DNA from 4 places in the Streptomyces sp. NPDC058812 genome. Region 1 is predicted to be linked to each of the others. Evidence: riboswitches for the same ligand, from Rfam matches in the RefSeq annotation. Region 1 holds a riboswitch; each other region holds the start of a gene.
The links. A riboswitch is a leader RNA that binds a small molecule or an ion and turns the genes downstream of it on or off. The one in region 1 is predicted to bind cobalamin.
Positions count from the first base shown of each region.

Region 2: another riboswitch for cobalamin. It lies ahead of ACFW48_RS22170 (energy-coupling factor ABC transporter permease); the one in region 1 lies ahead of ACFW48_RS28795 (FecCD family ABC transporter permease).
Region 3: another riboswitch for cobalamin. It lies ahead of ACFW48_RS31590 (cobalamin biosynthesis protein); the one in region 1 lies ahead of ACFW48_RS28795 (FecCD family ABC transporter permease).
Region 4: another riboswitch for cobalamin. It lies ahead of ACFW48_RS20670 (ribonucleoside-diphosphate reductase subunit alpha); the one in region 1 lies ahead of ACFW48_RS28795 (FecCD family ABC transporter permease).

Region 1 covers NZ_JBHYOB010000017.1:1,901-8,895, reverse strand. The annotation lists gene ACFW48_RS28815 (amidohydrolase family protein) at 1-729, opposite strand, end outside; gene ACFW48_RS28810 (DJ-1/PfpI family protein) at 1,061-1,846, opposite strand; gene ACFW48_RS28805 (ABC transporter substrate-binding protein) at 1,965-2,990, opposite strand; gene ACFW48_RS28800 (ABC transporter ATP-binding protein) at 3,031-3,804, opposite strand; gene ACFW48_RS28795 (FecCD family ABC transporter permease) at 3,804-4,907, opposite strand; cobalamin riboswitch at 5,008-5,160, opposite strand; gene ACFW48_RS28790 (carbohydrate-binding module family 20 domain-containing protein) at 5,271-6,986, opposite strand.
Region 2 covers NZ_JBHYOB010000010.1:143,594-150,588, forward strand. The annotation lists gene ACFW48_RS22150 (MFS transporter) at 1-37, shown strand, start outside; gene ACFW48_RS22155 (ATP-binding cassette domain-containing protein) at 74-907, opposite strand; gene cbiQ (cobalt ECF transporter T component CbiQ) at 913-1,662, opposite strand; gene ACFW48_RS22165 (energy-coupling factor ABC transporter substrate-binding protein) at 1,663-2,001, opposite strand; gene ACFW48_RS22170 (energy-coupling factor ABC transporter permease) at 1,998-2,693, opposite strand; cobalamin riboswitch at 2,723-2,908, opposite strand; gene ACFW48_RS22175 (potassium channel family protein) at 3,013-3,486, opposite strand; gene ACFW48_RS22180 (chloride channel protein) at 3,576-4,940, opposite strand; gene ACFW48_RS22185 (hypothetical protein) at 5,198-5,647, shown strand; gene ACFW48_RS22190 (FAD-binding and (Fe-S)-binding domain-containing protein) at 5,688-6,995, opposite strand, start outside.
Region 3 covers NZ_JBHYOB010000020.1:99,613-106,607, forward strand. The annotation lists gene cobN (cobaltochelatase subunit CobN) at 1-1,956, opposite strand, end outside; gene ACFW48_RS31585 (cobyric acid synthase) at 1,953-3,461, opposite strand; gene ACFW48_RS31590 (cobalamin biosynthesis protein) at 3,493-4,458, opposite strand; cobalamin riboswitch at 4,587-4,727, opposite strand; gene ACFW48_RS31595 (hypothetical protein) at 4,894-5,115, opposite strand; gene ACFW48_RS31600 (anion permease) at 5,150-6,388, opposite strand; gene ACFW48_RS31605 (class II aldolase/adducin family protein) at 6,613-6,995, shown strand, end outside.
Region 4 covers NZ_JBHYOB010000009.1:205,944-212,938, forward strand. The annotation lists gene ACFW48_RS20650 (cytochrome P450) at 1-114, shown strand, start outside; gene ACFW48_RS20655 (GlxA family transcriptional regulator) at 142-1,110, opposite strand; gene ACFW48_RS20660 (hypothetical protein) at 1,203-1,457, shown strand; gene ACFW48_RS20665 (ribonucleotide-diphosphate reductase subunit beta) at 1,370-2,389, opposite strand; gene ACFW48_RS20670 (ribonucleoside-diphosphate reductase subunit alpha) at 2,389-4,776, opposite strand; cobalamin riboswitch at 4,902-5,063, opposite strand; partial or broken gene ACFW48_RS20675 (GNAT family N-acetyltransferase) at 5,121-5,555, opposite strand; gene mctP (monocarboxylate uptake permease MctP) at 5,885-6,995, opposite strand, start outside.

The DNA.
Region 1 (6,995 bases):
CGACACCCTGAACGGGAACGTCTCCTGGTCATCCACCAGGGGCGTGTCACCGATCATGAGATCGCAGCGCCCGTCGTAGGTCAGGTGGTGGACCAGGCCGGTACCGTCCGGCTTCCATTCCGGCTGGTGGATCACCTGTCCGGCGGGCACGGTGACACGGGTGCCGCGTCGGCCGGTGGTGCGGTCCACGACCTCGATTCGGGTGTTGTCCACCACGAAGGCCACCCGGTCGCCGTCCGGCGACCAGGACGGCTCGTACTCGTCACCGGGGCCGTCGGCGAGTACGCCGACCCGTCCGCTGCCGATGTCGTACGTCTGGATCGCGTAACTGCCCGACGCGTCGCCCGAGAAGACGATCGTGCGCCCGTCCGGCGACCAGCGAGGTTCCCGGTGGTCGAAGGGGCCCTCGGTCAACTGGCGCAGCCCGCTGCCGTCGGGCCGTACGGTCCAGAGGTTGAAGACCCCGTCACGGTAGGACTGAAAGACCAGCCTGCCGCTGTCCGGCGACCAGTCGGGCTGCGCGATGTCGAACAGGTCGCTGGTCAGCCGCCGCGCGCGTCCGCCCGACGCCGGCATCACCCACAGGACCCCCAGCAGGTCGAGGGCGATCCACCGGCCGTCGGGCGAGACCCGTGCCCCGAACGTGGTACCCGCGCCCAGCCGCAGGTTGCCTGTGCGACTGGTGCGGTGGCCGGCCGCGACGGCTCCCGGCCCGGCCAACGACGTCATCGCCACCGCGGCGCCGGCTCCTGCCAGGAACCCGCGGCGGGACACCGGTGACGTCTTCGCCCGTCGGCCGGCCCCGGCTTCGGCTTCGGCTTCGGCTTCGTCCGGTGATGTCGCAGAATCCGTTTCGTTCACAGCACACCCCTCCAGCCGTACGAGGCGCCCGCCACCGGGCGCCTCCTTCATGAGTTGCTATGCCCGGTCGAGGGGTTCACGGGACCCTGCGGCGTTGGCATGGAAGTCCAGCACCGGGGCACGCGGCTTCGAACCGCGTGCCCCACGTGGTTCGCTCGGCCTCGTTCGGCAACGGTCTGGTGGACACCGTGCCGGTGACCTACGTTGCCGCGTCCGCGAGCAGGCGCAGCGCCAACCGCTGCAGTTCGGGACTCGCGTTCTCGGGGCTGCCGGTGTCGAACGGCGGGTCGGGATCGTATTCCACGGCGAGTTGCATGGCCTGGCCCACCTGGTCGCCCGCCAGTCGCGCGGCAAGGTGCAGTCCCATGTCGATGCCGGCGGAGACCCCGGCGGCGGTCACGATCTTCCCGGCTTCCACGAAGCGCCCCGGGGTGTAGACCGCGCCCACCTCCGCCAGATAGGGGCGGGAGGCCCAGTAGGTGGTGGCGGGCAGGCCGTCCAGCAGACCGGCCGCACCGAGGATCAACGATCCGGTGCACACCGAAGTGGTCCATACCGTCCTACGGTGAATGCGACGTATCCAGTCGAGGACCACGGGATTGGCCATCGTCGCCGTGGTGCCGCGCTGTCCCCCGCCCGGCACCAGCAGGATCTCCGCGCGCGTCACGCTCTCCAGGGAACGCTCGGCCACCAAGCTCAGCTCGCCGGTGTCGGTACGGACTCGTCCCGCCCTCTCGGCCACGGTCGTCACCGTCACTCCCGGCACCCGGCACAGCACCTCGTACGGTCCGACCGCGTCGAGCGCGGTCAAGCCGTCGTACAGCAGTACGGCGACCCGCACCGCCCCCTCCCCCGCCGCGCCCTCCCGCGCCGCGGGTTCGGCCCGCGCCGACGACGCCCCACCGGCCGTCACCAGCCCCGCGCCAAGACCACCCGCCACCACTGTCCGCAGTAACCGGCGCCGATCACGGTCTGTCCCTGCCATGTCCGACTCCCTGTCCCGAGACGTGCCCCCCGGCGGGGCACCGACGAACAAGCAGTCGCCACGCGCCGCCACTGAGTTCCCGACAACGCGCACGCTCATTCTCCGGGAGCCGTCCCGTTCAGGAGCCGAGGCTGCTCAGGTCCGCCGCGAGTGAGCTGATGGCCATGGGGTTGCGCGGGCTCTCGACGAGGTCGACGTAGTCGAGAACGACGATCCGGTCGTTCTTGATGGCGGACACGTTCGCGAGCGGCTTGTAGGACTTGAGGAACTTCCGCTTCTGTTCCGCGGTGACGTCCCCGTAGTCGTTGATCACGATGACCTCGGGGTCGCGGTCGACGACCGTCTCCCAGCCCACGGTGGTCCAGCTGTCCTTGAGGTCCTTCATGATGTGGTCGCCGCCGGCCTTGGTGATGATGTCGTGGGGCCCCGCGTAGGCGCCGGACGTGAACGGTTTGTCCTCGCCGCTGTCGTAGAGGAACACTCGCGGCCGGTCGGCGCCCTTCGGAGCCTTCGCCTGTGCTCCGGCCACCTGCTCGCGGAACTTGGTGATGAGGGTTTCGGCCCTGTCCTCGACGTCGAACACCTTGCCCAGGTTCCGCAGGTCCGTGTACAGCGCGTCGAGCGGCGCCATCACGCCGCGGGCCTTGCCCTGTCCGTTGCGGCACGACTCGCTGAGCAGGTACGAGTCGATGCCCACGCGTCGCAGCGCGGCAGGCGTGAAACCCTCGCCTTCGTTGAAGCCGTAGTTCCAGCCCGCGAAGACCAGGTCGGCACGGGCGGCAAGCACCAGTTCCTTGTTGATCCGCTCCTTGGAGAGCCACTTGGCCTTCTGGTAGCCGTCCTTCCACGGCACCGTCGTGAGGTCGCCCTTGTCGTCGGGCATGACGTATCCGGCCATGTGGTCCTCGAGGCCGAGGGCGAACATGATCTCGGTGATTCCCACGTCGTTGGTGACCACGCGCCGCGGAGCCCTGTCGAACGTCTTCTTCTCGCCGCAGTTCTCGACCGTGACCGGGTAGTGGCTGCCGGACGACGCGGTGGCGCCGTCTCCCTTCCCCTCCTCCCGCGAGACGTCAGCCCCGCAGCCGGTGACGGCGAAGACCAGGGCGAGAGCGAGGGCGGCGGGGCGTGCGAGATGGGGCATGGAGGCGTGACTCCTTCGAGGACGGACCGGGGAAGGCGGACTACTGGGAGGGGAGACGGTCGAAGAGCAGCTGAACCGCGCCTGTCTCCGGGTGGGGGACACGGTGCGCCCGAACACCGAAGACGTCGGCCAGCAGGACGGGCGTGAGAACGTCGTGGGGATCGCCGGAAGCGACGATCCGCCCGCCGTCGATGACGTGGAGGAGATCGCAGTGGAGGGCGGCGAGGTTGAGGTCGTGCAGTGCCGTGAGCACGGTCAGCCCGCTGGCCCGTACCAGGGACAGAACCTCCAACTGCTGGGCGATGTCCAGGTGGTTGGTGGGCTCGTCCAGCACCAGTACCTGCGGCCGCTGAGCGAGTGCGCGGGCGATCAGGACCCGTTGCTTCTCACCGCCGGAGAGCGTGAGGAAGCCTCGGTGGGCCAGATGGCCGGCGCCGACTCCTTCCAGCGCGGCGGCACACGTCCGCCGGTCCTCGTCGGTCTCCCGGGCCACCGCCCCCTGGTGCGGCAGTCTGCCCATGGCCACGACCTCGGCCACCGTGAAGTCGAACTCCGCGACCGCTTCCTGCGGAAGGGCGGCGAGCCGGCGCGCGCTTTCGCGCGTGCTCATGGCCGCCAGGTCGTCACCGCCGAGACGTACCGCGCCGGCCGTGGGACGCAGGGCCCGGTAGACGCATCGCAACAGGGTCGACTTGCCGCTGCCGTTGGGCCCGACGAGTCCCACGACCTGCCCACTGCCCGCCCGCAGTGAGACGTCCTCCACCACGCGCGCCCCGGAGATCTCCACTGTGACGGTGTCGATGTCGACCCGCATCACACGCCTCCGAAGGTGTAGGTACGGCGGCGCATGAGCAGGACGAAGCAAGGCACGCCGATCGCGGCGGTCAGTACGCCCAGGGGCAGCTCGGCCGGGGCGAGCACCACGCGTGACAGGATGTCCACCCAGATCAGCAGCACGGCGCCGGCCGGCGGCGCCACGGCCAGCAGCCGGCGGTGGTCCGCCCCGACCAGCATCCGGGCGGCGTGCGGCACCATCAGGCCCACGAAGCCGATCGCACCGCTGACCGCGACCACGGCCCCGGTGACGGCGGCGGCGGTGAGGAAGAGTTCCTTGCGCAGCCGCCCGGGGTCCACACCCAGCGCGGCAGCCGTCTCGTCGCCCATGGCGAGGGCGTTCAGGCGCCGGGCCGACCAGCCGAGGTGGACGAGGCCGCCGAGCACCGCTCCCGCGGCGATCGGTACGGAGGACCAGCTCGCGCCGCCCAGGCTGCCGAGCAGCCACATCATCGCGGACCGGGCCGCTTCACCGTGCTCGGCGGCGAACACCATGAACGTCGTCACGGCCGAGAACCCGTAGTACAACGCGGTGCCGGTCAGCACCAGCCGGAGCGGCGTCAGCCCCCGCGGGGTCCGGGCGATCGCGTACACCAGCGTCATGGCGGCGAGCGCGGAGACGAACGCCGCCGTGGACAGCGCCCAGACACCGAGTGCGCCGAAGGCGCCGAAGATGAGCACGGCGTTGGCTCCGACGGCCGCGCCGGAGGAGATCCCGAGGACGAACGGGTCCGCGAGCGCGTTGCGGACCATGGCCTGCACGGCGACGCCCACGGATGCCAGACCGGCGCCGACGACCGCGGCGAGCACGGCGCGGGGGAAGCGGAGTTCCCACACGATGGTGTAGGAGGAGACCTCGTCCGGTGCTATGGCCCCACCGGTCAGGCCCGCCCAGAGGTAGTGCAGCGCCTCGCTCCACGAGAGCCCCGACGCCCCGATGCCAGCCCCGCAGGCCAGGGAGACGGGGAGCGCGACGCACAGGCCGGTCACGAGCAGGGGCAACGACACACGCTGAGGTCGCGGGGGCCCGCCGCTCGTACGGTGGTGCGGTACGACGGGTGTTCGGTCGCGGAGCGTGGCCACAGGCGGATCGCTTTCGCCTCGGGCCGTGCACCTGCGTGTTCGAAGGAGCGGGCCCGGGCGCTGGGCGCCGTGCGCAGCACCTCTCGCAGTCCACGGCGATTGACAGGAGCTTCACCACCGCGGGTAATCGGGCTTGCGGAACCCTGTGCGGGACTCCGCCTACCGTTGCGGGTCAGCGCCGGACTTCGACCGGACTTCCCCCGCGAGGCGCTTGCAGCTTAGCGCCTCGCCCACGCCTGCTCTCCATGGGGAAGGTACAGGGCGCGTGCCGCCCGGTTCGAACATCGCGCGGAGGGCTGGGTCCTGCGGGCGTGGCCGCCCCGCGAAGGAGGCGGGGGGCGGCCACACGGCACGCAGGCGGGGTCAGCCGCGCCAGGTGTCGTTGAGGGTGACCCTGGTGGAGGTGACGGTCGCGGTGCGGTTGGCGCCGCTTTCCCAGGTCACGTTTCCTGCCTCGTCCTTGCGGATGTACTTGTACTCGAAGGACGTGCCCTCGGGGAGTTCCACGTCCAGTTTCCACACCGGATAGGCGGCCGGGTCGAGCTTGAGGGCGCTGCCCGGGTTCCAGTCGCCCAGTTCCGGCCTGTTGCCGGTCACGTAGATGTTCTGGCCCAGGTCGGTGGAGGCGTTGACGGCGAAGGACACGCCGGAGGTCACCGGGTCGGGAGCGGTGCCACCGTCGCAGTTCCGGGCGTTGACGTGCAGGGCCACGGCCGTGTGGGCGCCGAGGGTGGCGGTGAACCGGCCGGATCCGTCGACGGTGACACCCTTGCCGGCCTGGACGTCGCAGTAGTCACCGGCGGGCAGCGACGTCTGGAACGTGCGGGTCAGCGAGGAGCCCTCGTGGTTGATGGCGACGTACGCCTTGGAGCCGCGCCCGAAGGCGATCTGGTCGCCGCCGTTGTCCCACCAGTCGGTCACCGACTGGCCGCGGGCGGCGTTGCGGAAGCCGACCATGGAGGAGATCTCACGCCAGGCGTGCTGGCACTTCCAGCCGTCGCTGTGGCAGGCGTTCACCTGGCCGCCGTTCGGCGGGCCCGCGTCGCGGTCGGTGAACTCGTAGCCGGAGTGGACGTCGGGGCTGCCGTACGGCCAGGCCAGCATGAAGACGTGTGCCAGCGTGTAGTCGGCACCGTCCTTGTGGCTGAGGGTCTCGCCGTTGCGTTCGGTGTCGTGGTTGGCGACGAAGACGTTGGACTTGTCCGAGGGCATGTGGCCCCAGGCTTCGCCGAAGTTCTTCAGGTACGCGAGGTTCTCGCTGTTGAAGACGCGCTTGAGGTCGCGCCCGTAGCGGAACTCCTGCACGTCCCCGCTGCCGAGGTACTCGGTCGGGGAGACGGCCTCGCCGGCGCCGTGGATGGCCTCGTGCTTCCAGTACACGTTCGGGTCGCTGAGGCGGGACTTGATGTCGGCCAGGTCACCGGCGGCCATGTGCTTGGCCGCGTCGATCCGGAAGCCGTCGACGCCGAGTGACAGCAGGTCGTTGAGGTAGCCGGCGATCCTGCCCCGGACGTAGTCCTCGCCGGTGTCCAGGTCCGCGAGCCCGACCAGCTCGCACTCCTGGACGTTGAAGCGGTCGCGGTAGTCGTTGATCTGCGCGGTGCAGTTGTCGAAGTCGGGCGCCGAGTAGCTGCCCGGATAGTTGTACTTGGTGTACGACGAGCCGCCGGTTCCGGTGCCGTTCCCGGCCGACATGTGGTTGATGACCGAGTCGGCGACGACCTTCACACCCGCCGCGTGACACGTGTCGACCATGCTCTTGAACTGTCCGCGGTCACCGAGGCGGCCCGCGATCCTGTAGCTGACCGGCTGGTAGGAGGTCCACCACTGTCCGCCCTGGATGTGCTCCTGCGGCGGGGAGACCTGGACGAAGCCGTAGCCGGCCGGGCCGAGGGTGTCGGTGCACGCCTTGGCGACCGAGCTGAACTTCCATTCGAACATCACCGCGGTGACGTCCCTGTCGCCGGGCGGGGAAGCCTGCGCCGGTACCGCGGTGGTGAGGAGGCCGCCGGCCACGCCGGCGGTGAGTGCGAGTGCCGCGGCGGTGCCTCTTCGCGCTCTGCTGGTGCTCCCGTGCATGGAGTCTCC
Region 2 (6,995 bases), on a different contig from region 1:
GGCCCGGAGCGCGGAGTACAGCGACTCGGCGCGCTGAGTCCGAGCCGCCCGCCCGGCACCCCGGCCCCCACCGTCAGTCGGTCAGGGCGGCCAGCTCCTCCGCAGTACGGGGGCCCGCCGCCGAGTCCGTCAACAGGCCCTGCGCGCGCAGCAGCCGGGCCGCCGCGACGCCCCACGGCAGACGCAGCCCGGCCTGCCGCAGCAGCTCGGCGCGGGCCAGCGTCGGGGCCGTCGGACCGGTGTGCACGCCGGCCGGGGTGAGCAGGGCGGCGTCGTCGGACCAGCGCAGGGCGAGGTCCACGTCGTGGGTGGCCATCACCACGGTGGTGCCGCCCGCGCGGAGCCGGTCCAGGGTGGCGAGCAGCCGCTCCTGGCCGTCCGGATCGAGCCCGGCGGTCGGCTCGTCGAGGATCAGCACCCGGGGTCGCATCGCGACGGCCCCGGCGATCGCGGTCCGCTTGCGCTGCCCGTAGGAGAGCAGGTGGGTGGGCCGGTCGGCGAGTGCGGCGATGTCCAGCGCGGCGAGCGACTCCTCGACCCGGGAGCGGACCTCCGCGTCGGACAGGCCCAGGTTCAGCGGCCCGAAGGACACGTCCTGCGACACCGACGCCGCGAACAGCTGGTCGTCCGGGTCCTGCACCACCAGTTGCACCGTGGTCCGCAGCCGGGTCAGCCCCTTGCGGTCGTACGTCACCGGCTCCCCGTCGACCGCCAACGTCCCCGCGTGCGGCCTGAGTCCGCCGCTGAGCAGCCGCATCAGCGTGGTCTTGCCGCTGCCGTTGCGGCCCAGCAGCGCGAGCGCACGCCCCTCGCGCACCGCGAAATCCAGGCCGGTGAGCACGGCCGGGCCCTCCTCGTACGCGAAGGACGCGCCCCGCAGGGCGACCAGTGCCGGTGACTCCGTCAACTCGCTCACGACAGCGGCCTTTCCAGTACGAGGGTGAGGGCGACCAGCGCCGCCAGCAGCGCGACGCTCGCCGCCGTGAAGGGCGCGGAGACGCGGGCCTCGGGCACCAGGACGCGCAGGGTGCCGTCGTAGCCGCGCCCGGCGAGACCCGACTGGAGCCGCGCCGCCCGGTCGAAGGCCCGCACGAACGCCGTGGCGCCGAGCCCGCCGAGCGACCGCCAGGCGGCGGCCCGGGTGGTGTGGCCCAGCCGCGCGGCCTGCGCCTCCCGCACCCGGCGCACGGAGTCCAGCAGCAGGAAGCTCATGCGGTACGTCACCAGCGCCACGTCGACCACCGGCGCGGGCACCCCGGCCCGCACCAGGCGGGGCAGCAGGTCGGACATCGGCGTGGTGAACGCGAAGAGCAGCACCCCGAGGGAGGCCGCCGAGGTGCGCAGCAGCAGCTCACCGGCGCGCGCCGGGCCGCCGTCCGCCGCTGTCAGGAACCCGTCCGGGCCCCCGACCTGCACCAGGAGCGGCAGCGCCCCGGTCACGCAGAAGCCCAACGGCACGCGGTACGCCCGCCACAGCCGGCGCCCGGGCACACCCGCCGGGCCGAGCAGCACGGCGAGCGCCGTCACCAGCACCAGCGCCGCGCCGGGCCACGGCGGCAGCGAGATCGCGAGGACGGTCAGCCCCAGCCCGAGCACGGCCTTGTCCACGGGATGGCGGCGGCGCCAGCGACTGCTGTGCGCCGCCGCGTCGATCGGCAGCACTCAGTCCCCTTCGGGAGCGTCCCGCAGTGCCGCCGCCGTCCGCTCCTCGCCCTGCCGCCGGCCCCGGCGCAGCCCGAAGTAGTAGGCCAGCACACCCGCGCCGATCGCGGCCTGCACGGCGAACAGCGCCGACTCGATCTCCCCGGACGGCGGCTCGTACAGCGGCGAGAACCACGGCTCGTAATCCGGCTCGATCTCCGTGATCGCCGTCTCCGCCTCGGCGTCGGCACCGGCGAACGGCTCCTCCTTGTGGTCGCCGAGCCCCAGCACCAGCGGTAGCACCGCGAGCGCGGCCACGGCGAGCAGCAGCAGGGCGTTGATCTTCGCGTTGCGGCTCATCGGGCCACCGCCTGCCTCTCCGTCCGGGTCCCCGTCAACAGCACGCCCAGTCGGGTGAGTTCGCCCTTGCTGGACTGCACCAGCAGCCGCATCACGATGACCGTGAGCAGGCCCTCGCTCACCGCGAGCGGGATCTGCGTGACGGCGAAGATGGACCCGAACTTGCCGAGCGCGCCCAGGAACCCGCTGCTCGGGTCCGGGAACGCCAGCGCCAGCTGCACACTGGTGACGCAGTAGGTCGACAGGTCGGCGACGAACGCCCCGAAGAAGACCGTGACCATCAGCGGCACGTCGTAGCGGCGCAGCAGCCGGTAGACGCCGTACCCGGCCCAGGGGCCCACGATCGCCATCGAGAAGACGTTGGCGCCGAGCGTGGTCAGCCCGCCGTGCGCCAGCAGCAGCGCCTGGAAGAGCAGGGTGATGGTGCCCAGCACCGCCATGATCGGCGGACGGAAGAGAATGGCACCCAGACCGGTTCCGGTCGGGTGCGAGCAACTGCCGGTGACGGACGGCAGTTTCAGGGCCGACAGAACGAACGTGAAGGCTCCGGAGGCGCCGAGGAGCAAGGTGCTCTCCGGGTGCTCCCTGACCTCACGGGTGAGTGACCGTACTCCGTGGACGACGAACGGCGCGGACGCGACACCCCAGGCGATCGCGTGCGCCGGTGGCAGAAAGCCCTCGGCTATGTGCATGGCTCAGCAGACCCTCTCCAGCACCTCGTGGATGGACGACGCGCCTTGGCCGGTCTCCTGGCTTACGGGTACCACCGCCCGCGCTCCGCCTTCCCGGATCGCTACGATCCAGTGGCTGCCCGCGAGGGCCGGAGCCGGACTTCCCGATTCACAGTGGCGAGGGCCGCACCGGCATCACACCGGATTTCCCGTTCACCAAGGCGTGGCGACAGTAGTGCTCCCACCGGGGTGGTGACAAGCGGGCCTCCGGGCCGGCCGGTCCGGCGAACAGGCCTCGGTGCTGCGGAAACAGCCGCCGGCACCGCGCCTTCGTCCGCCGTCAGCCGGGCCGGTCCCGTTCGGTCCGCCGGACCACCATGTCGCGTGCCCGTGTGGTCAGCGCGGTCGCGGCGGCGGTGAGGAACACGAAGCTGTAGGCGATCTGCAGAACGGTCACGACCCGGGCGGCCTGGCCCCGCGGTGTGATGTCCCCGTAGCCGACGGTGGCGAGCGTGACCACGGTGAAGTACAGCGCGTCGACGCGGGTGCGCAGGCCGGTGAACTCGCCCGGCTGCTTGGCGAGGGCGTAGTACGTGGCCGAGAAGACGTGTACGGACAGGATGATCAGCAGGGGGATGACCACACCGGGCCGGGTCTCCGGGCGGTCGACGAGGACATGACGGATCTGGCGGAGCAGCATCGCGGCCACGAAGGTCAGCACCAGGGCGAACAGCAGCCAGCTCAGTACGGGACGCCGCGGGCCCAGGTGGTCGAGGGGGAGGAGGAAGTAGGCCGCGACCGTGCCCGCCGCGATGCCGGCCCGCGCGAGCCAGGGCCGGGCCGTGCGCCAGGCGGCACGCGGTCGGGCGCCGCCCGTCCCCGTGGTGGTGGCCCGGCGCTCCGTCACCGTGCCGTCTCCGGCGCCGCTTCCGGCGGTTCCGCTTCCGCTCCCGGTTCTGATCGGCGTACCAGTTGGGTGACGGCGAAGGCGACCACCGACGCGGTGACGATCAGCGGCATCTGGTCGTACGCGTCCCCGCCCACCAGCAGCACCGCCAGCACCGCGCTGGCCAGCGGCAGCCCGGTCACCGCGGCCGCCGCGGCGGAGACGCCGAGGGCGAGGGCCGGGGTCGCGCCGAAGCCGGGCAGGCCGGAGCAGGCCATGGCCGTCGCCGTGCCCAGTAGTACGGCCGGGAAGATCGGGCCGCCGCGCAGACTGCCCAGCGCGATGCCCCAGGCCAGCCCCTTGCAGGCGACGAGCGCGACCAGCGCGCCCACGGACCAGGCGTGCGGGTGCGCGGCGAGCTGGGCGAGGGTCGCCTGACCGGACAGCGCCGCCTCCGCCGGGGAACGGCCGGTGATCAGGGCGTACGCGGCGAGGCAGACGCCGACCGCCGTGGCGCAGGCGACGGTGCGCAGGGCCGTGCGGTGCCGCGTCCAGGAGACGGTCCGGTGGCCCAGCTCGCGGGCCAGCGTGATCAGCACCGCGATCAGCGCCGCCGTCGGGACGCCCCACAGGAAGTCGCCCGCGTCCGGGTTGGCGCCCGGCGGCACGTCGTGCAGGGCCAGCGCGCCGATCTTCAGGCCGGTCCACTGACCGAACCCCGTGAAGACCAGGGCGCCCGCCGCGCTGGCCAGCAGACAGGGCAGCAGCAGGGCGACCAGCTGGGCGCCACCGAGCCCCGCCCCCTCGATGAGCAGGACGGCCGCGGCCACCGGCCCACCGAGGATGGTGGAGATCGCGGCGGTGGAGCCGGCCGTGGCCAGGATCGCGCTCGCCCTCGGGTCCCCCGCGGCCCCCGCCCGCCGCACCGCCAGCAGGGCGAGCCCGCTGCCGACGGCCATCAGCGGTGCCTCGGGGCCCAGCACCACGCCGAGCGGCAGCGTGGCGAGCGCCGCCAGGACGGCGCCCGGCAGCGCGCGGGGGCCGACGGGCGCGCCGCCCAGCCCGTTCACCGGCAGATGGCCGCCGCCGCCCGGCATCCGGGTCACGATCGGCGCCAGGACCAGCCCGGCGAGCACCAGCGCGGGCAGCGGCCACCACCAGGGCGGGGCGTCGTACCCGGCGGCCTCGGGCAGCGACGTCCACACCCAGTGCTGGAACTGGTGCTGGAGACCGACGAAGAAGAAGCAGGCCAGCGCGATGGGAACGCCCAGCAGTACGCACAGCAGCAGCAGCCGCGGATAGCCAGGGCTGAGCAGGGTGCGCCGCAGTGACTGCTCGGCCCGGGCCGGCACCGCGTTCGCCGGCCCGGGCTGAGTCGTCACGGGCCCTCCTGGTCCGACGGTCCGTCGCGCGCGTTCGCATGTGCGCTTCAGTAAACGCGAGGCGGGGGAGGGCCGCACGCGCACGCTTCCGTTCCGGGGACCGGGCAGCGCGGCACGCGGTCGAACCCGGTTCACCCGTGCGGCGGACCCGTCTGGCCGCGGGGGTCGGGTGGCCGCAGGCTCGGAGTGACCTGTCGGCGCCCCGGGGCGCCGGTGGGGGCAGGCCCGTACGGGGGACAACGGAAAGGACTCCGCTCATGAGCCAGCACGCCGCACCTTCTCCCGGCAGGCCGACGCACGGCGCCGGGGCCCCGCGGCCGGCGGACCGCACCAGCGGCTGGGTGACCGGCGGCGTCGTCTTCGCGGGCGTACTGATGTTGCTGAACGGCGCTCTCGCCGTCCTGCAGGGCATCGCGGCCATCGCCGAGGACGACGTCTACGCCCGCGTCGGCAGCTACGTCTACGAGTTCAGCCTCACCGGCTGGGGCATCATCCACGTCATCCTGGGCGCGGTCGTGCTCGTCACCGGCTTCGGCCTGCTCAAGGGCATGGCCTGGGCGCGCTTCGCGGGCATCTTCCTGGCCTCGCTGAGCCTGGTCGCCCAGTTCCTCTTCCTGCCGTACGCACCCGTCTGGGCCGTGATCATGATGGCGATCGACGTGTTCGTGATCTGGGCGCTGGCCAGCCGGCAGGACCAGGCTGCCTGAACCCTCGCGGCCGGGTGCCCGCTCCCCGGCGTGTGCGGGCTCAGCGGCGGTGCAGGCCTCGCGCCAGTGCCGCCGCCGCGCCGGCGGCGGCCAGTCCCGTGCCCGCGAGGGCCAGGGCCTTGGCCCGGCGCCCCGGGGCCACCGGCCGGGCGCCCGGCGCCGTGCCGTACGCGCTGCCGGGGACGTCCGTGTCGCCCGCGGCGCCGGGGAGCGCCGAGGCCAGCAGCTCCGCCAGGTGCACGCCCTCGTGGCCGCCGCTGTCGAACTCGTGGATCTGCGTCCGGCAGCTGAAGCCGTCGGCGAGCACGACGGTCGCCTCGTCCTCCTCCCGCAGCCGCGGCAGCAGCACCCGCTCCGCGCAGGCCTCGCTGACGTCCAGGTGGCCGCGCTCGAAGCCGAAGTTGCCGGCCAGCCCGCAGCAGCCGGAGTCCAGCCGCTCGGCGTCCACCCCGGCCCGGCGCAGCAGTTCCCGGTCGGCCTCCCAGCCCATGATCGCGTGCTGGTGGCAGTGCACCTGGGCCAGCGCCCGCGCGGACCGGTCGGGCACCCGCGGTGGCTCGTAGCCGGGGGAGTGCTCGGTGAGCAGTTCCGACAGCGTCACCGTCTGCTCGCCCAGCCGGCGCACGTCCTGGTCCCCGGGGAACATCTCCCCCGCGTCCGCCCGGAACACGGCCGTGCAGCTCGGCTCCAGCGCCACCACCAGGCCGCCCGCCCGCACATGCGCGGCGAGGCTGCGCACGGTGCGGGTCAGGACCTTCTCCGCCGTCCCGAGCTGCCCGGTGGAGATCCAGGTGAGACCGCAGCACAGCGGCTCGGACGGCAGTTCCACCCGCCAGCCGGCGTGCTCCAGCACCCGTACCGCCGCCCGCCCGATGTGCGGATGGAAATGGTTGGTGAAGGTGTCCGGCCACAGCAGCACGGTCCCGCGCCGCCCGTCGCCGTGCGGCTCGTGGCGGGCGAACCACTGCTCGAAGGTCTGTTCCGCGAACAGCGGCACCTCACGGTCCGCCACCCCCGCGACGGCCGCGGCGGCCCGCGACAGCAGCGGAGCGTGCGTGAACGCGTTGACCACCGGCGCGAGGCGGGTGCGCCCCACGACCTGGGCGAGCGCGGGCAGCCAGCCCATCGACCAGTCGGAGCGCGGCCTGCGCCACGGCCGCCCCTCGTAGTGGTGGGACAGGAACTCCGCCTTGTACGTGGCCATGTCCACGTCCGCCGGACAGTCCTTCTTGCATCCCTTGCAGGCCAGGCAGAGATCGAGGGCGTCCTTGACCGCCTCCGAGCGCCAGCCGTCCCGGATCGCGCCGTCCCCGTGCCCGTCGAGCATCTCGAACAGCAGCCTGGCCCG
Region 3 (6,995 bases), on a different contig from region 1:
GTGCAGGCCGTCGCGGATCTGCACGTCCTTGATCTCGCACAGATAGCCGTCGATGTGCATGACGAACTCGTCGAACTCGTCGTCGTCCGGCTGGTCGTCCACGTGCAGGTCGTGATGGAGCTCGGCCGCCTTGACCAGGGTCCAGATCTGCGCGCGGACCGCCGGCGCCTTGACCGGATCCAGGTCGGAGACGAGCGCGTACTCGTCGAGGAGCTGCTCCAGCTTGGCCAGGTCGCCGTACGTGTCGGCGCGCGCCATCGGCGGCACGAGGTGGTCGACCACCGTCGCGTGCCCGCGGCGCTTGGCCTGGGTGCCCTCGCCGGGGTCGTTGACGATGAACGGGTAGATCAGCGGCAGGTCGCCCAGCACCGCGTCCGGCGCGCAGCCGGCGCTCAGCCCGAGGCCCTTGCCCGGCAGCCACTCCATCGTGCCGTGCTTGCCCATGTGCACGATCGCGTCGGCGCCGAAGCTGTTGTCCAGCCAGCGGTACGCCGCCATGTAGTGGTGCGACGGCGGCATGTCCGGGTCGTGGTAGATCGCGATCGGGTTCTCGCCGAAGCCGCGCGGCGGCTGGATCATGACCACGACGTTCCCGAACTGGAGCGACGCGAGCACGATGTCGTCCCCGTCGACGTACAGCGAACCCGGCGGCTCCCCCCACGCCTCCCGCATGCCCTCCCGCAACTGCGGGTCCAGCTTCTCGAACCACGCCCGGTAGTCGGCCAGCGGCACCCGCGCGGGCGCCGCCGCCAGCTGGTCCTCCGTCAGCCACTCGACGTCGTGGCCGCCGGCCTCGATGAGCCGGTGGATCAACTCGTCGCCGCCGGCCGGGTACTCGGTGAGCGAGTACCCGGCGTCCCGCAGCGCGTCCAGGACCCGGACCGCGGAGGCGGGGGTGTCCAGCCCCACCGCGTTGCCGACGCGCGAGTGCTTGGTCGGGTACGCGGTGAAGACCAGCGCCAGCTTCTTGTCGGCGTTCGCCTTGTGCTTCAGCGCCGCGTGCCGTACGGCGATCCCGGCGACCCGCCCGGCCCGCTCGGGATCGGCGACGTACACCGGTACGTCGTCCGGCCCCTGCTCCTTGAAGGAGAACGGCACGGTGACCAGGCGTCCGTCGAACTCCGGGATGGCGACCTGCATCGCCGCGTCCATGGGGGAGAGGGCGGCGTCGGACGCCTCCCAGGCGGCGCGGGAGGAGGTGAGGCAGAGCCCTTGCAGCACCGGGACGTTCAGGTCGGCCAGCGCGCCGATGTCCCAGGCCTCCTCGTCGCCGCCGGCCGACGCCTGCGAGGCGTGCGTGCCGCCGGCCGCGAGGACGGTGGCGACCAGGGCGTCGGCCCGGCCCAGCAGCTCGTACAGCCCGGCGTCCGCGCCGCGCAGCGAACCGCAGTACACGGGCAGGGCGTTGGCGCCGTGCGCCTCGATCGCGTCGCACAGCGTGTCGACGAAGGCGGTGTTGCCGCTCAGCTGGTGGGCGCGGTAGAAGAGCACGCCGACCGTCGGGCGCCCCGCCACGACGACCCGGGAGCCGTGGACGCCGAACTCCGGCATCTTCTCCGGCTCGTCGAAGCCCTCGCCGGTCAGCAGCACGGTGTCGGAGAGGAACCGGGCGAGCTGGGTGAGGTTGGCGGGCCCGCCCTCGACGAGGTAGCGCAGCGCCTCCGCCACCACTCCGGCCGGCACCGACGACTCGGCCATCAGCTCCGCGTCCGGCACGCTCTCGCCGCCCAGCAGGACGGTCGGGATGCCGGCGGCCTTCAGCGCGGCGAGCCCGTCCTCCCAGGCACGCTTGCCGCCCAGCAGGCGTACGACGGCGATGTCCGCGCCGTCGACGAGCCCCGGCAGCTCCTCCCGTACGTCGACCCGGGTCGGGTTGCCGATCCGGTAGGCGGCCTCCGACGCTCGGGCCGCCAGCAGGTCCGTGTCGGCGGTCGACAACAACAACACTGTGCTCATGCGGGCGCTCCCGGTGGAATGAAGGGCAGACCTCGTGGCGCGCCGGACTCGATGAGCCGCCACAGCGCGTCCGTGTCCGCGTGCTGTTCGATCAGGTCGCCGAGCCGGTCGAGCTGCTCCTCGCGCAGCGCGGCGAAGGTGGTGTCGGGGGCCGGTACGAAACGGCGGCCCGCGGCGGCGGCCACCTCGCGCAGGAACGCCCGCCGGAAGCCGTCCGACTCCAGGGAACCGTGCCAGTGCGTGCCCCAGGTCTGGCCGACCCGGCAGCCGTCCAAGAAGGGGGCGCCGCCCGTCACTTCGGCGACCCCGTGGTGGATCTCGTATCCCTCGACGCGCTCGCCGAGGGCCTCGCCCACCGGCCGGGTGAGGGTCTTCTCGCGGGCGAACCGCACCCGCACGGGCAGCAGCCCGAGTCCGTCGACGTGCCCGGCGCGCGACTCGACCTCGTCCTCGATGTGCTCGCCGAGGAGCTGGAACCCGCCGCAGACACCGAGCACGGGCCGGCCGTCGGCGACCCTGCGCGCGATGGCGTCCGCGAGCCCGCGCTCCCGCAGCCACTGAAGCGCCCGGACCGTCCCGCGCGTTCCCGGCACGATGACGAGATCGGCGTCGGCCAGCTCCTCCGGCCGGTCCACGAACCGGACCACGACACCGGGTTCGGCGGCGAGCGCGTCCACGTCCGTGAAGTTGGACATCAACGGGACGGCGCAGACGGCGACCCGCAGCACGTCCTCGCCGACCGGCGGCGCGACGACGGACTCCCGCACGGTCCCCCGCAGGGAGACACGCAGCCCGTCCTCCTCGTCGATGCCGAGCCCGTGCTGGAAGGGCAGCACGCCGTACGTGCGCCGCCCGGTGAGCCCGTGCAGCATCTCCAGCCCCGGTTCCAGCAGCGACACGTCACCGCGGAACTTGTTGACGAGGAACCCGGCGACCAGTGCCTGGTCCTCGGGCGCGAGCAGCGCCACCGTCCCGAAGAACGAGGCGAAGACCCCGCCCCGGTCGATGTCGCCCACCACCAGCACGGGCAGCCCGGCGCCCCGGGCGATCCCCATGTTCACGATGTCGGTCCGGCGCAGGTTGATCTCGGCCGGACTGCCCGCCCCCTCACAGATCACCGCGTCATACGTGCCCCGCAGCTCGGCCAGACAGTCGAGCACCGTGCCGAGCAACCGCTGCTGCCGCCCGCCGTGGTAGCCGCGGGCGCTCATCTCGCCGACCGGCTTGCCGAGCAGCACGACCTGGCTGCTGCGCTCGCCGCCCGGCTTGAGCAGCACCGGGTTCATCAGCGCGGTCGGCTCCACGCGGCACGCCTGGGCCTGCATGGCCTGCGCCCGCCCGATCTCGGCGCCCTCGCGGGTGACGAAGGAGTTGAGCGACATGTTCTGCGCCTTGAAGGGCGCGACCTTGACGCCCTGCCGCACCAGCCAGCGGCAGATCCCGGCGGTGACGACGCTCTTGCCGGCGTCGGAGGTGGTGCCGGCGACGAGGAGGCCACCGTTCATGACGTACGTCCCTTCTCGAGGAGGCGACCGCTCATGGCGTACGTCCCTTCCTGACGTCCCCGCGCGCGAGCAGCCGCGCGCCCGCGCACACGCCGAGCGCCAGCCAGCCCACGCGCCGGGAGAGCCGGACGGCCCGGTCGATGTCGCCGGAACCGGCCCGGACGGCGCGTCCCGCCGCCCCGTTGAGGACGGGCCGGTGCTCCACCCGCCCGCCGTAGGAGAGCGTTCCGCCGAGCCGGACGCCCAGGGCGCCCGCGAACGACGCCTCCACGGGACCGGCGTTGGGGCTCGGGTGCTGTGCGGCGTCGGCGCGCCAGGCCCGTACGGCGCCGCGCGGATCGCCGCCGGCCACGGTGGTCAGTACGGCGGTCAGACGGGCCCCCGGCCAGCCCGCGAGGTCGTCGAGGCGGGCCGAGGCCCAGCCGTACCGCCGGAACCTGGGGGACTTGTGGCCGACCATGGCGTCCAGGGTGTTCACGGCCCGGAAGCCGAGCAGCCCCGGCACCCCGCCCACGGCGCCCCACACCAGGGCGCCGACGACGGCGTCCGAGGTGTTCTCGGCGACGGACTCCACGACGGCCCGGGCGATCCCGTCGGCGTCCAGCGCATGGGGGTCCCGGCCGCACAGGTGCGGCAGCCGTGCGCGGGCCGCCGCGACGTCGCCGGCCTCCAGGGCACGGCCGATCGCACGGGCCTCGCGGGCGAGCGAGGTGCCGCCGACGACGGCCCAGGTGGCGGCGCCGGTCAGTGCGACGGAGGCGGCGGGGGAGCGGCGTACGGCGCGGGCGGCGGCCAGCCCGAGGGCGGCGGCGCCACCGGCGCACACGGCGGTGTGCAGCGCGCCCCAGCCCCGGTGGTCCCGCCACAGCACCCGTTCCACGGCACCGGCGGCACGGCCGAACGCGGCGACCGGGTGTCCGCGGCGCGGGTCGCCGAGGAGGAGGTCACCGAGAAGGCCGGCGGCGGCGCCGTACGCGAAGACGCGTTCGGCGCGCACGGCTCAACCGGCCGCGGGGTGGGAGAGCGTGTCGCTGGTGTGCCCGGAACCGGTGTACCCGGGACCGCTGTGCCTGGAACGGCAGCCGCGCATGGCGATATGTCCTCACTCAGGGTGTCCGCGCCCTGGTTAGAAGAGACCGGCGGTGAGAGTTCCTGGCTCCCGGGGCTGTACCCCGGTCACAGTGGCGGGACCGCGCCGGATTCGCACCGGGCTTCCTCTCCTGCCGCCGTATTGGCTCCGGCAGTCCACCACGGCCCGCGAACACCCGTCAACCTGGCGTTGACCTGCGACGGGGGAGTGTGCGAAGGCCCACACGCGGGCGGTGCGCCCCGGCGCGCGAGGAACGCGAGAAGAGGCGGGGCGCGGGACGGCCGTTGTCCGTCCCGCGCCCCGCCTCGAAGGGGGATGTGCGCGGTGTCCGCGCGCGGTCGCTCAGGCGACGATCAGATAGATGCCGTACGCCACCGCGGCCGCGCAGGCCGCGAAGCAGGCGTACGCGCCGGTGACCGCTAGGGCGGCGGAGCCGCCCTGTTCGGCCGCCCGCTCCTGGCGGGAGAGGCCGACGATGCCGAGGGTGAACAGGCCCACCAGGGCCACGGTGGCCACGAGGCTGACCCCGAAGACGGAGCCGAGAGCTGCCCAGTCGATGCTCATGGAGGTTCGCTTTCCTTCGTACCCGGGCGGGGGTTCAGACGGAGGTGGTGGCCGGGGGGGCCTTGGAGTCGGACGCGGACCCCGGGGCGCCGGCCGCGGCCAGGTCCTCGGTCACGCCCGCCGGGGGCGGGGACACGGCGGCCATCGCCGTGGTCACCACACCGGCCTGCTCGGGCTCGTCGATGACGTTGGTGTGGTCGACGACCTCGCGCCGGGAGAGCTTCCAGATGGCGGCGCTGGAGGCGACCAGGAAGACCGCGACGAGCGCGGTGCCCCAGTCACCCAGGCCGCAGACCCACTCGGCGATCGCGGCGACCAGGGCCGCGGCCGGCAGGGTCAGACCCCAGGCGACGAACATCCGGGTGGCCGTGGACCAGCGCACCACGCCGCCCTTGCGGCCGAGGCCCGCGCCCATCACCGCGCCGGAGACCGAGTGCGTGGTGGACAGGGAGAAGCCGAGGTGGGAGGAGGCCAGGATGACCGTCGCGGCGCTGGTCTGGGCGGCGAAGCCCTGCTGCGGCTGGAGGTCGGTCAGGCCCTTGCCCATGGTGCGGATGATGCGCCAGCCGCCGAGGTAGGTGCCGAGCGCGATGGCGATACCGGCGGACAGGATCACCCACATGGGCGGGTCGGAGTCGGGGGCGAGGGCGCCGCCGGCGACCAGGGCGAGGGTGATGATGCCCATCGTCTTCTGGGCGTCGTTGGTGCCGTGGGCCAGCGAGACCAGCCCGGCGGAGGCGATCTGCCCGGCGCGGTAACCCTTGGCAGCGGCCTTTCCGTCGGCCTTGCGGCCGAGCCTGTACGTCAGCCGTGCGCCGAGCAGCGCCGCGACGCCCGCGACGAGCGGAGCGGCGATCGCCGGGATCAGCACCTTGGTGACGAGCGCGTCGCCGTTGACCGCGCCGATGCCCGCCGAAGCGACCGCGGCACCGATCAGGCCGCCCATGAGGGCGTGCGAGGAGCTGGACGGGAGCCCGACCAGCCAGGTCAGCAGGTTCCAGAGGATCGCGCCGACCAGTGCGGCGAAGATGACCTCGGGACGGATGCCGGTCTCGTCGACGAGACCCTTGGAGATCGTGTTGGCGACCTCCACCGAGAGGAAGGCGCCGACAAGGTTGAGGACGGCGGACATCGCCACCGCCACCTTGGGCTTGAGCGCACCGGTCGAAATGGTCGTTGCCATCGCGTTCGCGGTGTCGTGGAAACCGTTCGTGAAATCGAACGCGAGTGCGGTTACTACCACAATCGCGAGGATCAGCGAGAAGCTTTCCATTTACCCAGGCAATCGTTCGAGGTCATTGGCTGGACGAACGTAGGTAACCAGAGTGAACGGAAGATGAACTGGGCAGGGCGTCACGGTGACCGGAACCGGCGCCGCCGCATCCCTCTGTGTGCCCGGTCCGATGCTCTCCGGAGACGTGCCTGGCAGGATCGCCGCGAGGCCGGTCGGCGGTGGTTCGTGAGGGGCGCGTAAGTGCCCGAGGGGAGACGGTGACTGTGACGTATTCGCGGGTCGGAGGGGTGGGCGCGGACGAGGAACGGGCCAGGGAGGCAGCCTGGGAGGCCCTCGTCGCGACAGCCCGGCGAACGGTGGCGGACGGCCTGGTCGTCGGCACCTCCGGCAACGTCTCGGTGCGCGTGGGCGACACGGTGCTGGTCACCCCTTCGGGTGTGCCGTACGACCGTCTGGCCCCGGCCGACGCCACCGGCGTCGACCTCTACGGCCGGCAGGTGCTCGGCAGGCTCGTGCCCACCAGCGAACTGCCCATGCACCTCGCCGTGTACCGCGCCACCGACGCCCGGGCCGTCGTCCACACCCACGCCGTGCACGCGACGGCGGTCTCGCTCCTCGTCCCCGAGCTCCCGCCGGTCCACTACAT
Region 4 (6,995 bases), on a different contig from region 1:
GCCGCGCTCGCCACGAAGTACCGCTTCGAGCAGGTGGCGGGCTCGAACGACGCGGTCCGAGTGGGCATCACCCTGCGGCCGCACGACCTGCTGGTCAGGCCCGTCGCACGGTGAGCGGCGCGGTGACGTGGCTGTGGCGGCTCAGGCGACGGCCTCCGGGCCCCGGAAGGCGCGCCGGTAGGCGTGCGGGGTGGTGTCCAGGGCCCTGACGAACTGGTGCCGCAGCGCCGCCGCCGTACCGAAGCCGGTGCGCCACGCGATCGCGTCCATCGTCTCGTCCGTCGCCTCCAGCAGCCGCTGGGCCAGCAGCACACGCTGGCGCAGGATCCAGCGGTAGGGAGTCGTACCTGTCTCCTGCTGGAAGCGGCGGGCGAAGGTGCGCGGGGACATGTGCGCCCGGGCCGCGAGCTGCTCGACGGTGACCTCCTCGTCGAGGTGCTGTTCCATCCAGGCCAGCACCTCGCCGACGGTGTCGCAGGAGGAGCGCGGCAGCGGACGTTCGATGTACTGGGCCTGACCGCCGTCCCGGTGCGGCGGTACGACCATGCGCCGGGCGATCCTGTTGGCGACCTCCGGTCCCTGTTCCTTGCGGACGATGTGCAGACAGGCGTCGATGCCGGCGGCGGTGCCGGCGCTCGTGATCACGGGGTCCTCGTCCACGTAGAGCACGTCGGGGGCGACGGCGACCCGCGGGTACTGCCGGGCGAGCTCGGCCGCGTGATGCCAGTGCACCGCGCACCGCCGCCCGTCCAGCAGCCCGGCGGCGCCCAGCACGAAGACCCCGGAGCACACGCTCAGCACCCGCGCGCCCCGGTCCACCGCCCGCCGCAGGGCGTCCAGCAGCTCGGGCGGATACTCCCGGCGGGCGTAGTCGCTCCCCGCCGGCACGGCGATCAGGTCGGCCTCCTCCAGCCGGTCCAGCCCGTACGGCGTGGAGACGGAGAGCCCGCCGACATGGGTACTCAGCTCCGGGCCCTCCGCGGAGACCACCGCGAAGTCGTACCCGGGCAGGCCCTCGTCGCTCCGGTCGATGCCGAAGACCTCGCAGACCACACCGAGTTCGAAGGGATGCGCGCCGTCCAGCAGGACGGCGGCCACGTTCTGCAGCATGCCGCCAGTGTGCCTCGGAAGTGGCAGGAAATCGAGGTCCTACGGCAGTCCTGCCACTCCCGGTAAGGAGCATCCGGCGCGACAGTGGTGTCATGACCGGAAACCAGATGGAAGCCCTGATCGGAATGCTCGTGACCTTCGGACTCCTGGTCCTCATGGTCCTCCCCTCGGTGATCGGCATCGTGCGCGACAGGCGCATCGACCGTCAGCTCAGGGAGGCCCGGGAGGCCCGGGAGGACGAGGGTGCGGGGAAGGAGACTCAGAAGTCCTCGGACAGGTCGACGGTGCCCTCCACCGCCACCTGGTACGCCGAGGGACGCCGCTCGAAGAAGTTGGTCAGCTCCTGAACGCCCTGCAGCTCCATGAAGGAGAAGGGGTTCTCGGAGCCGTACACCGGGGCGAAGCCGAGACGCGTCAGGCGCTGATCGGCGACGCACTCCAGGTACTGCCGCATCGAGTCGGTGTTCATCCCCGGGAGGCCGTCACCGCACAGGTCGCGCGCGAACTGCAGCTCGGCCTCGACGGCCTCCCGCAGCATGTCGGTGACCTCCTGCCGGAGCGCGTCGTCGAACAGCTCCGGCTCCTCCTTGCGCACGGTGTCGACGACGTCGAAGGCGAAGGACATGTGCATCGTCTCGTCCCGGAACACCCAGTTGGTGCCGGTGGCCAGGCCGTGCAGCAGGCCCCGGCTGCGGAACCAGTAGACGTAGGCGAAGGCGCCGTAGAAGAACAGGCCCTCGATGCACGCGGCGAAGCAGATGAGGTTGAGCAGGAAGCGGCGGCGGTCGGCCTTGGTCTCCAGGCGGTCGATCGACTCGACCGAGTCCATCCATTTGAAGCAGAACCCGGCCTTCTCGCGGATGGAGGGGATGTTCTCCACGGCCGCGAAGGCGGCGGCGCGGTCGTCCGGGTCGGGCAGGTAGGTGTCCAGCAGCGTCAGATAGAACTGGACGTGGACGGCCTCCTCGAAGAGCTGGCGGGACAGGTAGAGCCGCGCCTCGGGCGAGTTGATGTGCTTGTAGAGCGTCAGCACCAGGTTGTTCGCCACGATCGAGTCACCGGTGGCGAAGAAGGCCACCAGCCGGCCGATCAGGTGCTGCTCCATGGGGCTGAGCTTCGCGAGGTCGGCGACGTCCGAGTGGAGGTCGACCTCCTCCACGTGCCAGGTGTTCTTGATGGCGTCCCGGTAGCGCTCGTAGAAGTCCGGGTAGCGCATGGGGCGCAGGGTCAGCTCGAAGCCCGGGTCGAGCAGGTTCTTGGTGGTGGTCTCGGTGGTCATTACTGGCAGGCCTCGCAGGACTCGGGGTTTTCCAGGGAGCAGGCGACCGCTTCGGGATCCGGGGCGGCCTGCACGGGGACGGTGGCCCGGGCGGCGGCGCGGGCGATGCGGGTCGCCGGGCGGGAGCGCAGGTAGTACGTGGTCTTCAGGCCCTGCTTCCAGGCGTACGCGTACATCGAGGAGAGCTTCCCGATGGTCGGCGTCTCCAGGAACAGGTTCAGCGACTGGGCCTGGTCGAGGTACGGGGTGCGGGCGGCGGCCATGTCGATCAGGCCGCGCTGCGGGATCTCCCAGGCGGTGCGGTACAGCGCGCGGACGTCCTCGGGGATCCAGGTGAAGCCCTGCACCGAGCCGCCCGCCTCGCGCAGCGCCTCGCGGGTACGGGCGTCCCAGACGCCGAGCCGCTTGAGGTCGTTCACGAGGTACGAGTTGACCTGGAGGAACTCACCGGAGAGCGTCTCGCGCTTGAAGAGGTTGGACACCTGCGGCTCGATGCACTCGTAGACGCCCGCGATGGAGGCGATGGTGGCGGTCGGCGCGATGGCGAGGAGCAGGGAGTTGCGCAGGCCGGTCGTGGCCATGCGCTCGCGCAGCGCCGCCCAACGCGCCGGCCAGGCGGGCTCGACGCCGTAGTGGTCGGGGTGCAGCACGCCCCGGGCGGTACGGGTCTTCACCCAGGCAGGCAGCGGGCCGTTGCGCTCCGCCAGGTCGGCGGAGGTCTCGTACGCGGCGAGCATGATCCGCTCGGCGATGCGGGTGGAGAGGACCTTCGCCTCGGGCGAGTCGAAGGGCAGGCGCAGCTGGAAGAAGACGTCCTGGAGGCCCATCGCGCCGAGGCCGACCGGGCGCCAGCGGGCGTTGGAGCGGCCCGCCTGCCCGGTCGGGTAGAAGTTGATGTCGACGACCCGGTCGAGGAAGGTGACGGCGGTGCGGACGGTGGCGTCCAGGCGCTCCCAGTCGATGCCCCGGGAAGCCGGGTCCACGAAGGCGCCCAGGTTGACCGAGCCCAGGTTGCAGACCGCCGTCTCCCCGTCGTCCGTGACCTCCAGGATCTCCGTGCAGAGGTTGGAGGAGTGGACGACGTGGCCGGGCTCGGCGGTCTGGTTGGCGGTGCGGTTGGCGGTGTCCTTGAAGGTCATCCAGCCGTTGCCGGTCTGCGCGAGGGTGCGCATCATGCGGCCGTACAGCTCACGGGCGGGGAGGGTCTTGCGGGCCAGCCCCGCGGCCTCGGCCCTGCGGTACGCCGCGTCGAACTCCTCGCCCCACAGGTCGACCAGCTCGGGCACGTCGGCGGGCGAGAACAGCGACCACTGTCCGTCGGCGTCCACCCGGCGCATGAACTCGTCCGGCACCCAGTGGGCAAGGTTCAGGTTGTGCGTGCGGCGGGCGTCCTCACCGGTGTTGTCCCGCAGCTCCAGGAACTCCTCGATGTCCGCGTGCCAGGTCTCCAGGTAGACCGCCGCCGCGCCCTTGCGCCGGCCGCCCTGGTTCACGGCGGCGACCGAGGCGTCCAGCGTCTTCAGGAACGGGACGATGCCGTTGGAGTGCCCGTTGGTGCCGCGGATCAGCGAACCCCGGGCGCGGACGCGGGAGTAGGCGATGCCGATGCCGCCGGCGTGCTTGGAGAGGTTGGCGACCTGGTGGTAGCGGTCGTAGATGGAGTCCAGCTCGTCCTTGGGGGAGTCCAGGAGGTAGCAGGACGACATCTGGGCGTGCCGGGTGCCGGAGTTGAACAGGGTGGGGGAGGAGGGCAGGTAGTCGAGGCGGCTCATCAGCCCGTACAGCGCGGCCACCTCGTCGAGCGAGCGCGTGGTGTCGTCCTCGGCGAGTCCGGCGGCCACCCGCAGCATGAAGTACTGGGGCGTCTCGACGACCTTGCGGGTGATCGGGTGCCGGAGCAGGTAGCGGCTGTACACGGTACGCAGGCCGAAGTAGCCGAAGCGGTCGTCGGCGGCCGGGTCGACCAGCGCGTCCAGGCGGTCCGCGTGCAGCCGGACGAACTCGGCGGTGCGGTCGGCGATCAGGCCCTCGCGGTGTCCGGTGGCGACCGACCCGGTGAACGAGGTGACGCCCTGCGAGGCGGCCTCGGCACGGATGCCGATGGTCAGCAGTCGGGCGGCCAGCCTGGAGTAGACCGGGTCCTCCGAGATGAGCCCGGCCGCCGCCTCCGTGGCCAGCTCCCGCAGCTCGGACTCGTCCGCACGGGCGGACCGGCCGCGCAGTGCGGCGGCGGCGACCCGGCCCGGGTCGGCGTCGGGGAGGTCGGCGGTCAGCTCGGTCAGGGTCCGCAGCAACGCGGCGCCGGGGCCGTCGGGCTCCTCGGTCACCGGGGTCGCTGAAGTCGTCGCCGGGGTCGCTGAAACCGGGTCGGCTGGCGCGATGGTCACGTGGGGCACTCCCTCGCTCGGCACGGGGCCTGGGGGAGGAGGGCAGGGGCAGCTCACGAGCGCACGCGGCGTCGCGTCCACCGGCCCACTCCACGAGGCCCGGACGTCAGGCACCCGGACCGGGACGGTACGGGCGCACTGTCGGCAGGTCCTCGGACTGGACATGCGTGTGCACACGTGCGGAGACGCGCGGATACACACAAGTACACCGTTGCGGGACAGTTCCGGATTCGCACCGGATTCCCCTGCGGCGACAGCGAGCACGAGCATACATCTTGTGCCGGGTTCGGCGAGCACCCCCAGATGTTGTGTCGCGGAGGGGTCGTCGAGGGGTGGCGCTGGTGTCAGAGCGTCAGTTCGTAGGTGAGGAGCGTGATGTCGTCGAGCTCCGGCAGCGGGTTCCAGTCGCGGTCGGGCGTGCGGGTGAAGCCCATCCGTTCGTAGAGGCGGTGGGCGGTGCGCATGGCGCGCTGGGTGGACAGTACGACGCGCGCGCAGCCCTCGACGGCGCGGGACCGGTCGACGCAGGTCCGCACGAGGGCCTCGCCCACCCCGCGTCCGCGTGCCTCGCGGGCGACGGCGAGCATCCGTATCTCGGCCTCGCCGGGCCGGGCGATGTCGGCCATGGGGCCGCCGGACGGCACGAAGGTCACGCCGCCGAGCACCCGGCCGTCCGCCGCGGCGACCAGCACCTCGGCGGCCGCCGCACGCTTGGCGACGTTCATCAGCTCGCCGAGGTACGCGTCGCTCTCCCCGAAGTCGAGGAGGCCGTCGCGCAGCTAGGGGGTGTCGTTTGGATCCTGCCGGGGTCGCGGGGTCTGGCACGCACATCTGCGGCGTTGTCGTCGGTTGCCAGGGCTCCGCCCTGTCGCCCTCCTCCGCCTTGCAGCTGCACGCACCAGACCCCGCTCGGCTCCGCTGCAAGGCACCGTTGCCTGGAGTCGGCCTGATCCAAACGACACCCCCTGGGCCTGCGCGGCGATCTCACCAAGGGCGTCGTACTCGTCCGTCGCCGCCTGCCGGGTCACGAAGTCCATGCAGCCGAGTGTGCCCGACGGGTACGACAACGGGCCGCCGGATTCTCCGACGGCCCGCCGCGTTGTCGGGGTCAGTGCGAGGTGCCCGCCGTGGCCGGCGGCAGCTCCACCTCGACGCCGGGGTCGCCCGCGTCCGCCGTGTAGTCGGCGGGCTTGGTCTCGTCGACGCCGTCGGGGGCCTTGAGGGCCCTCATGACGAAGGTCAGGACCACGGTGACCAGGACGTTCAGCACGAAGGCGGTGAGGCCGATGTAGCCGATCTCGCCGATGCCCGGGATCTCCTTGGAGGAGCCGCCGAAGTGCTTCTGCGTCGGCGAGGCGACACCGTACGCGGCGACCGTGCCGTAGACCATGCCGACCGCCCAGCCGCCGAGCAGCGCCCAGCGGTGGAACCAGCGGGTGAACAGGCCGCCGACCAGGGCCGGGAAGGTCTGCAGGATCCAGATGCCGCCGAGCAGCTGGAAGTTGATCGCGACCGTCTTGTCCATGCCCAGGACGAAGACCAGCGCGCCCACCTTCACCATGAGGGACACCAGCTTGGAGACCTTGGTCTCCTGGGCCGGGGTGGCGTCCGGCTTGATGAAGTCCTTGTAGATGTTGCGGGTGAAGAGGTTCGCGGCCGCGATCGACATGATCGCCGCCGGGACCAGGGCGCCGATGCCGATCGCCGCGAAGGCCACGCCGGCGAACCAGTCCGGGAACATGTTCTCGAACAGCTGCGGGATCGCCAGCTGCCCGTTCTCCACCTTCACCCCCGCCGCGATCGCCATGAAGCCCAGCAGCGCGAGCAGGCCGAGCATCAGCGAGTACAGCGGCAGGATCGTGGTGTTGCGCCGGATCACCTCACGGCTGCGCGAGGAAAGCGTCGCGGTGATCGAGTGCGGGTACATGAAGAGCGCGAGCGCCGAGCCGAGCGCCAGGGTGGCGTACGTCCACTGGCCGCCGTGGTCCGGCACCAGTCCGCCCTTGCCCGACTCGCTGAACTTGTCGCCCGCCGCGGCGAAGATGTCGTCGAAGCCGCCGAGCTTGATCGGGATGTAGATGATCGCCACCGCGATCACGATGTAGATCAGCGTGTCCTTCACGAACGCGATCAGTGCGGGCGCGCGCAGCCCCGACGAGTAGGTGTACGCCGCCAGCACGCCGAAGGCGATCAGCAGAGGCAGGTCCTTGATGAACCAG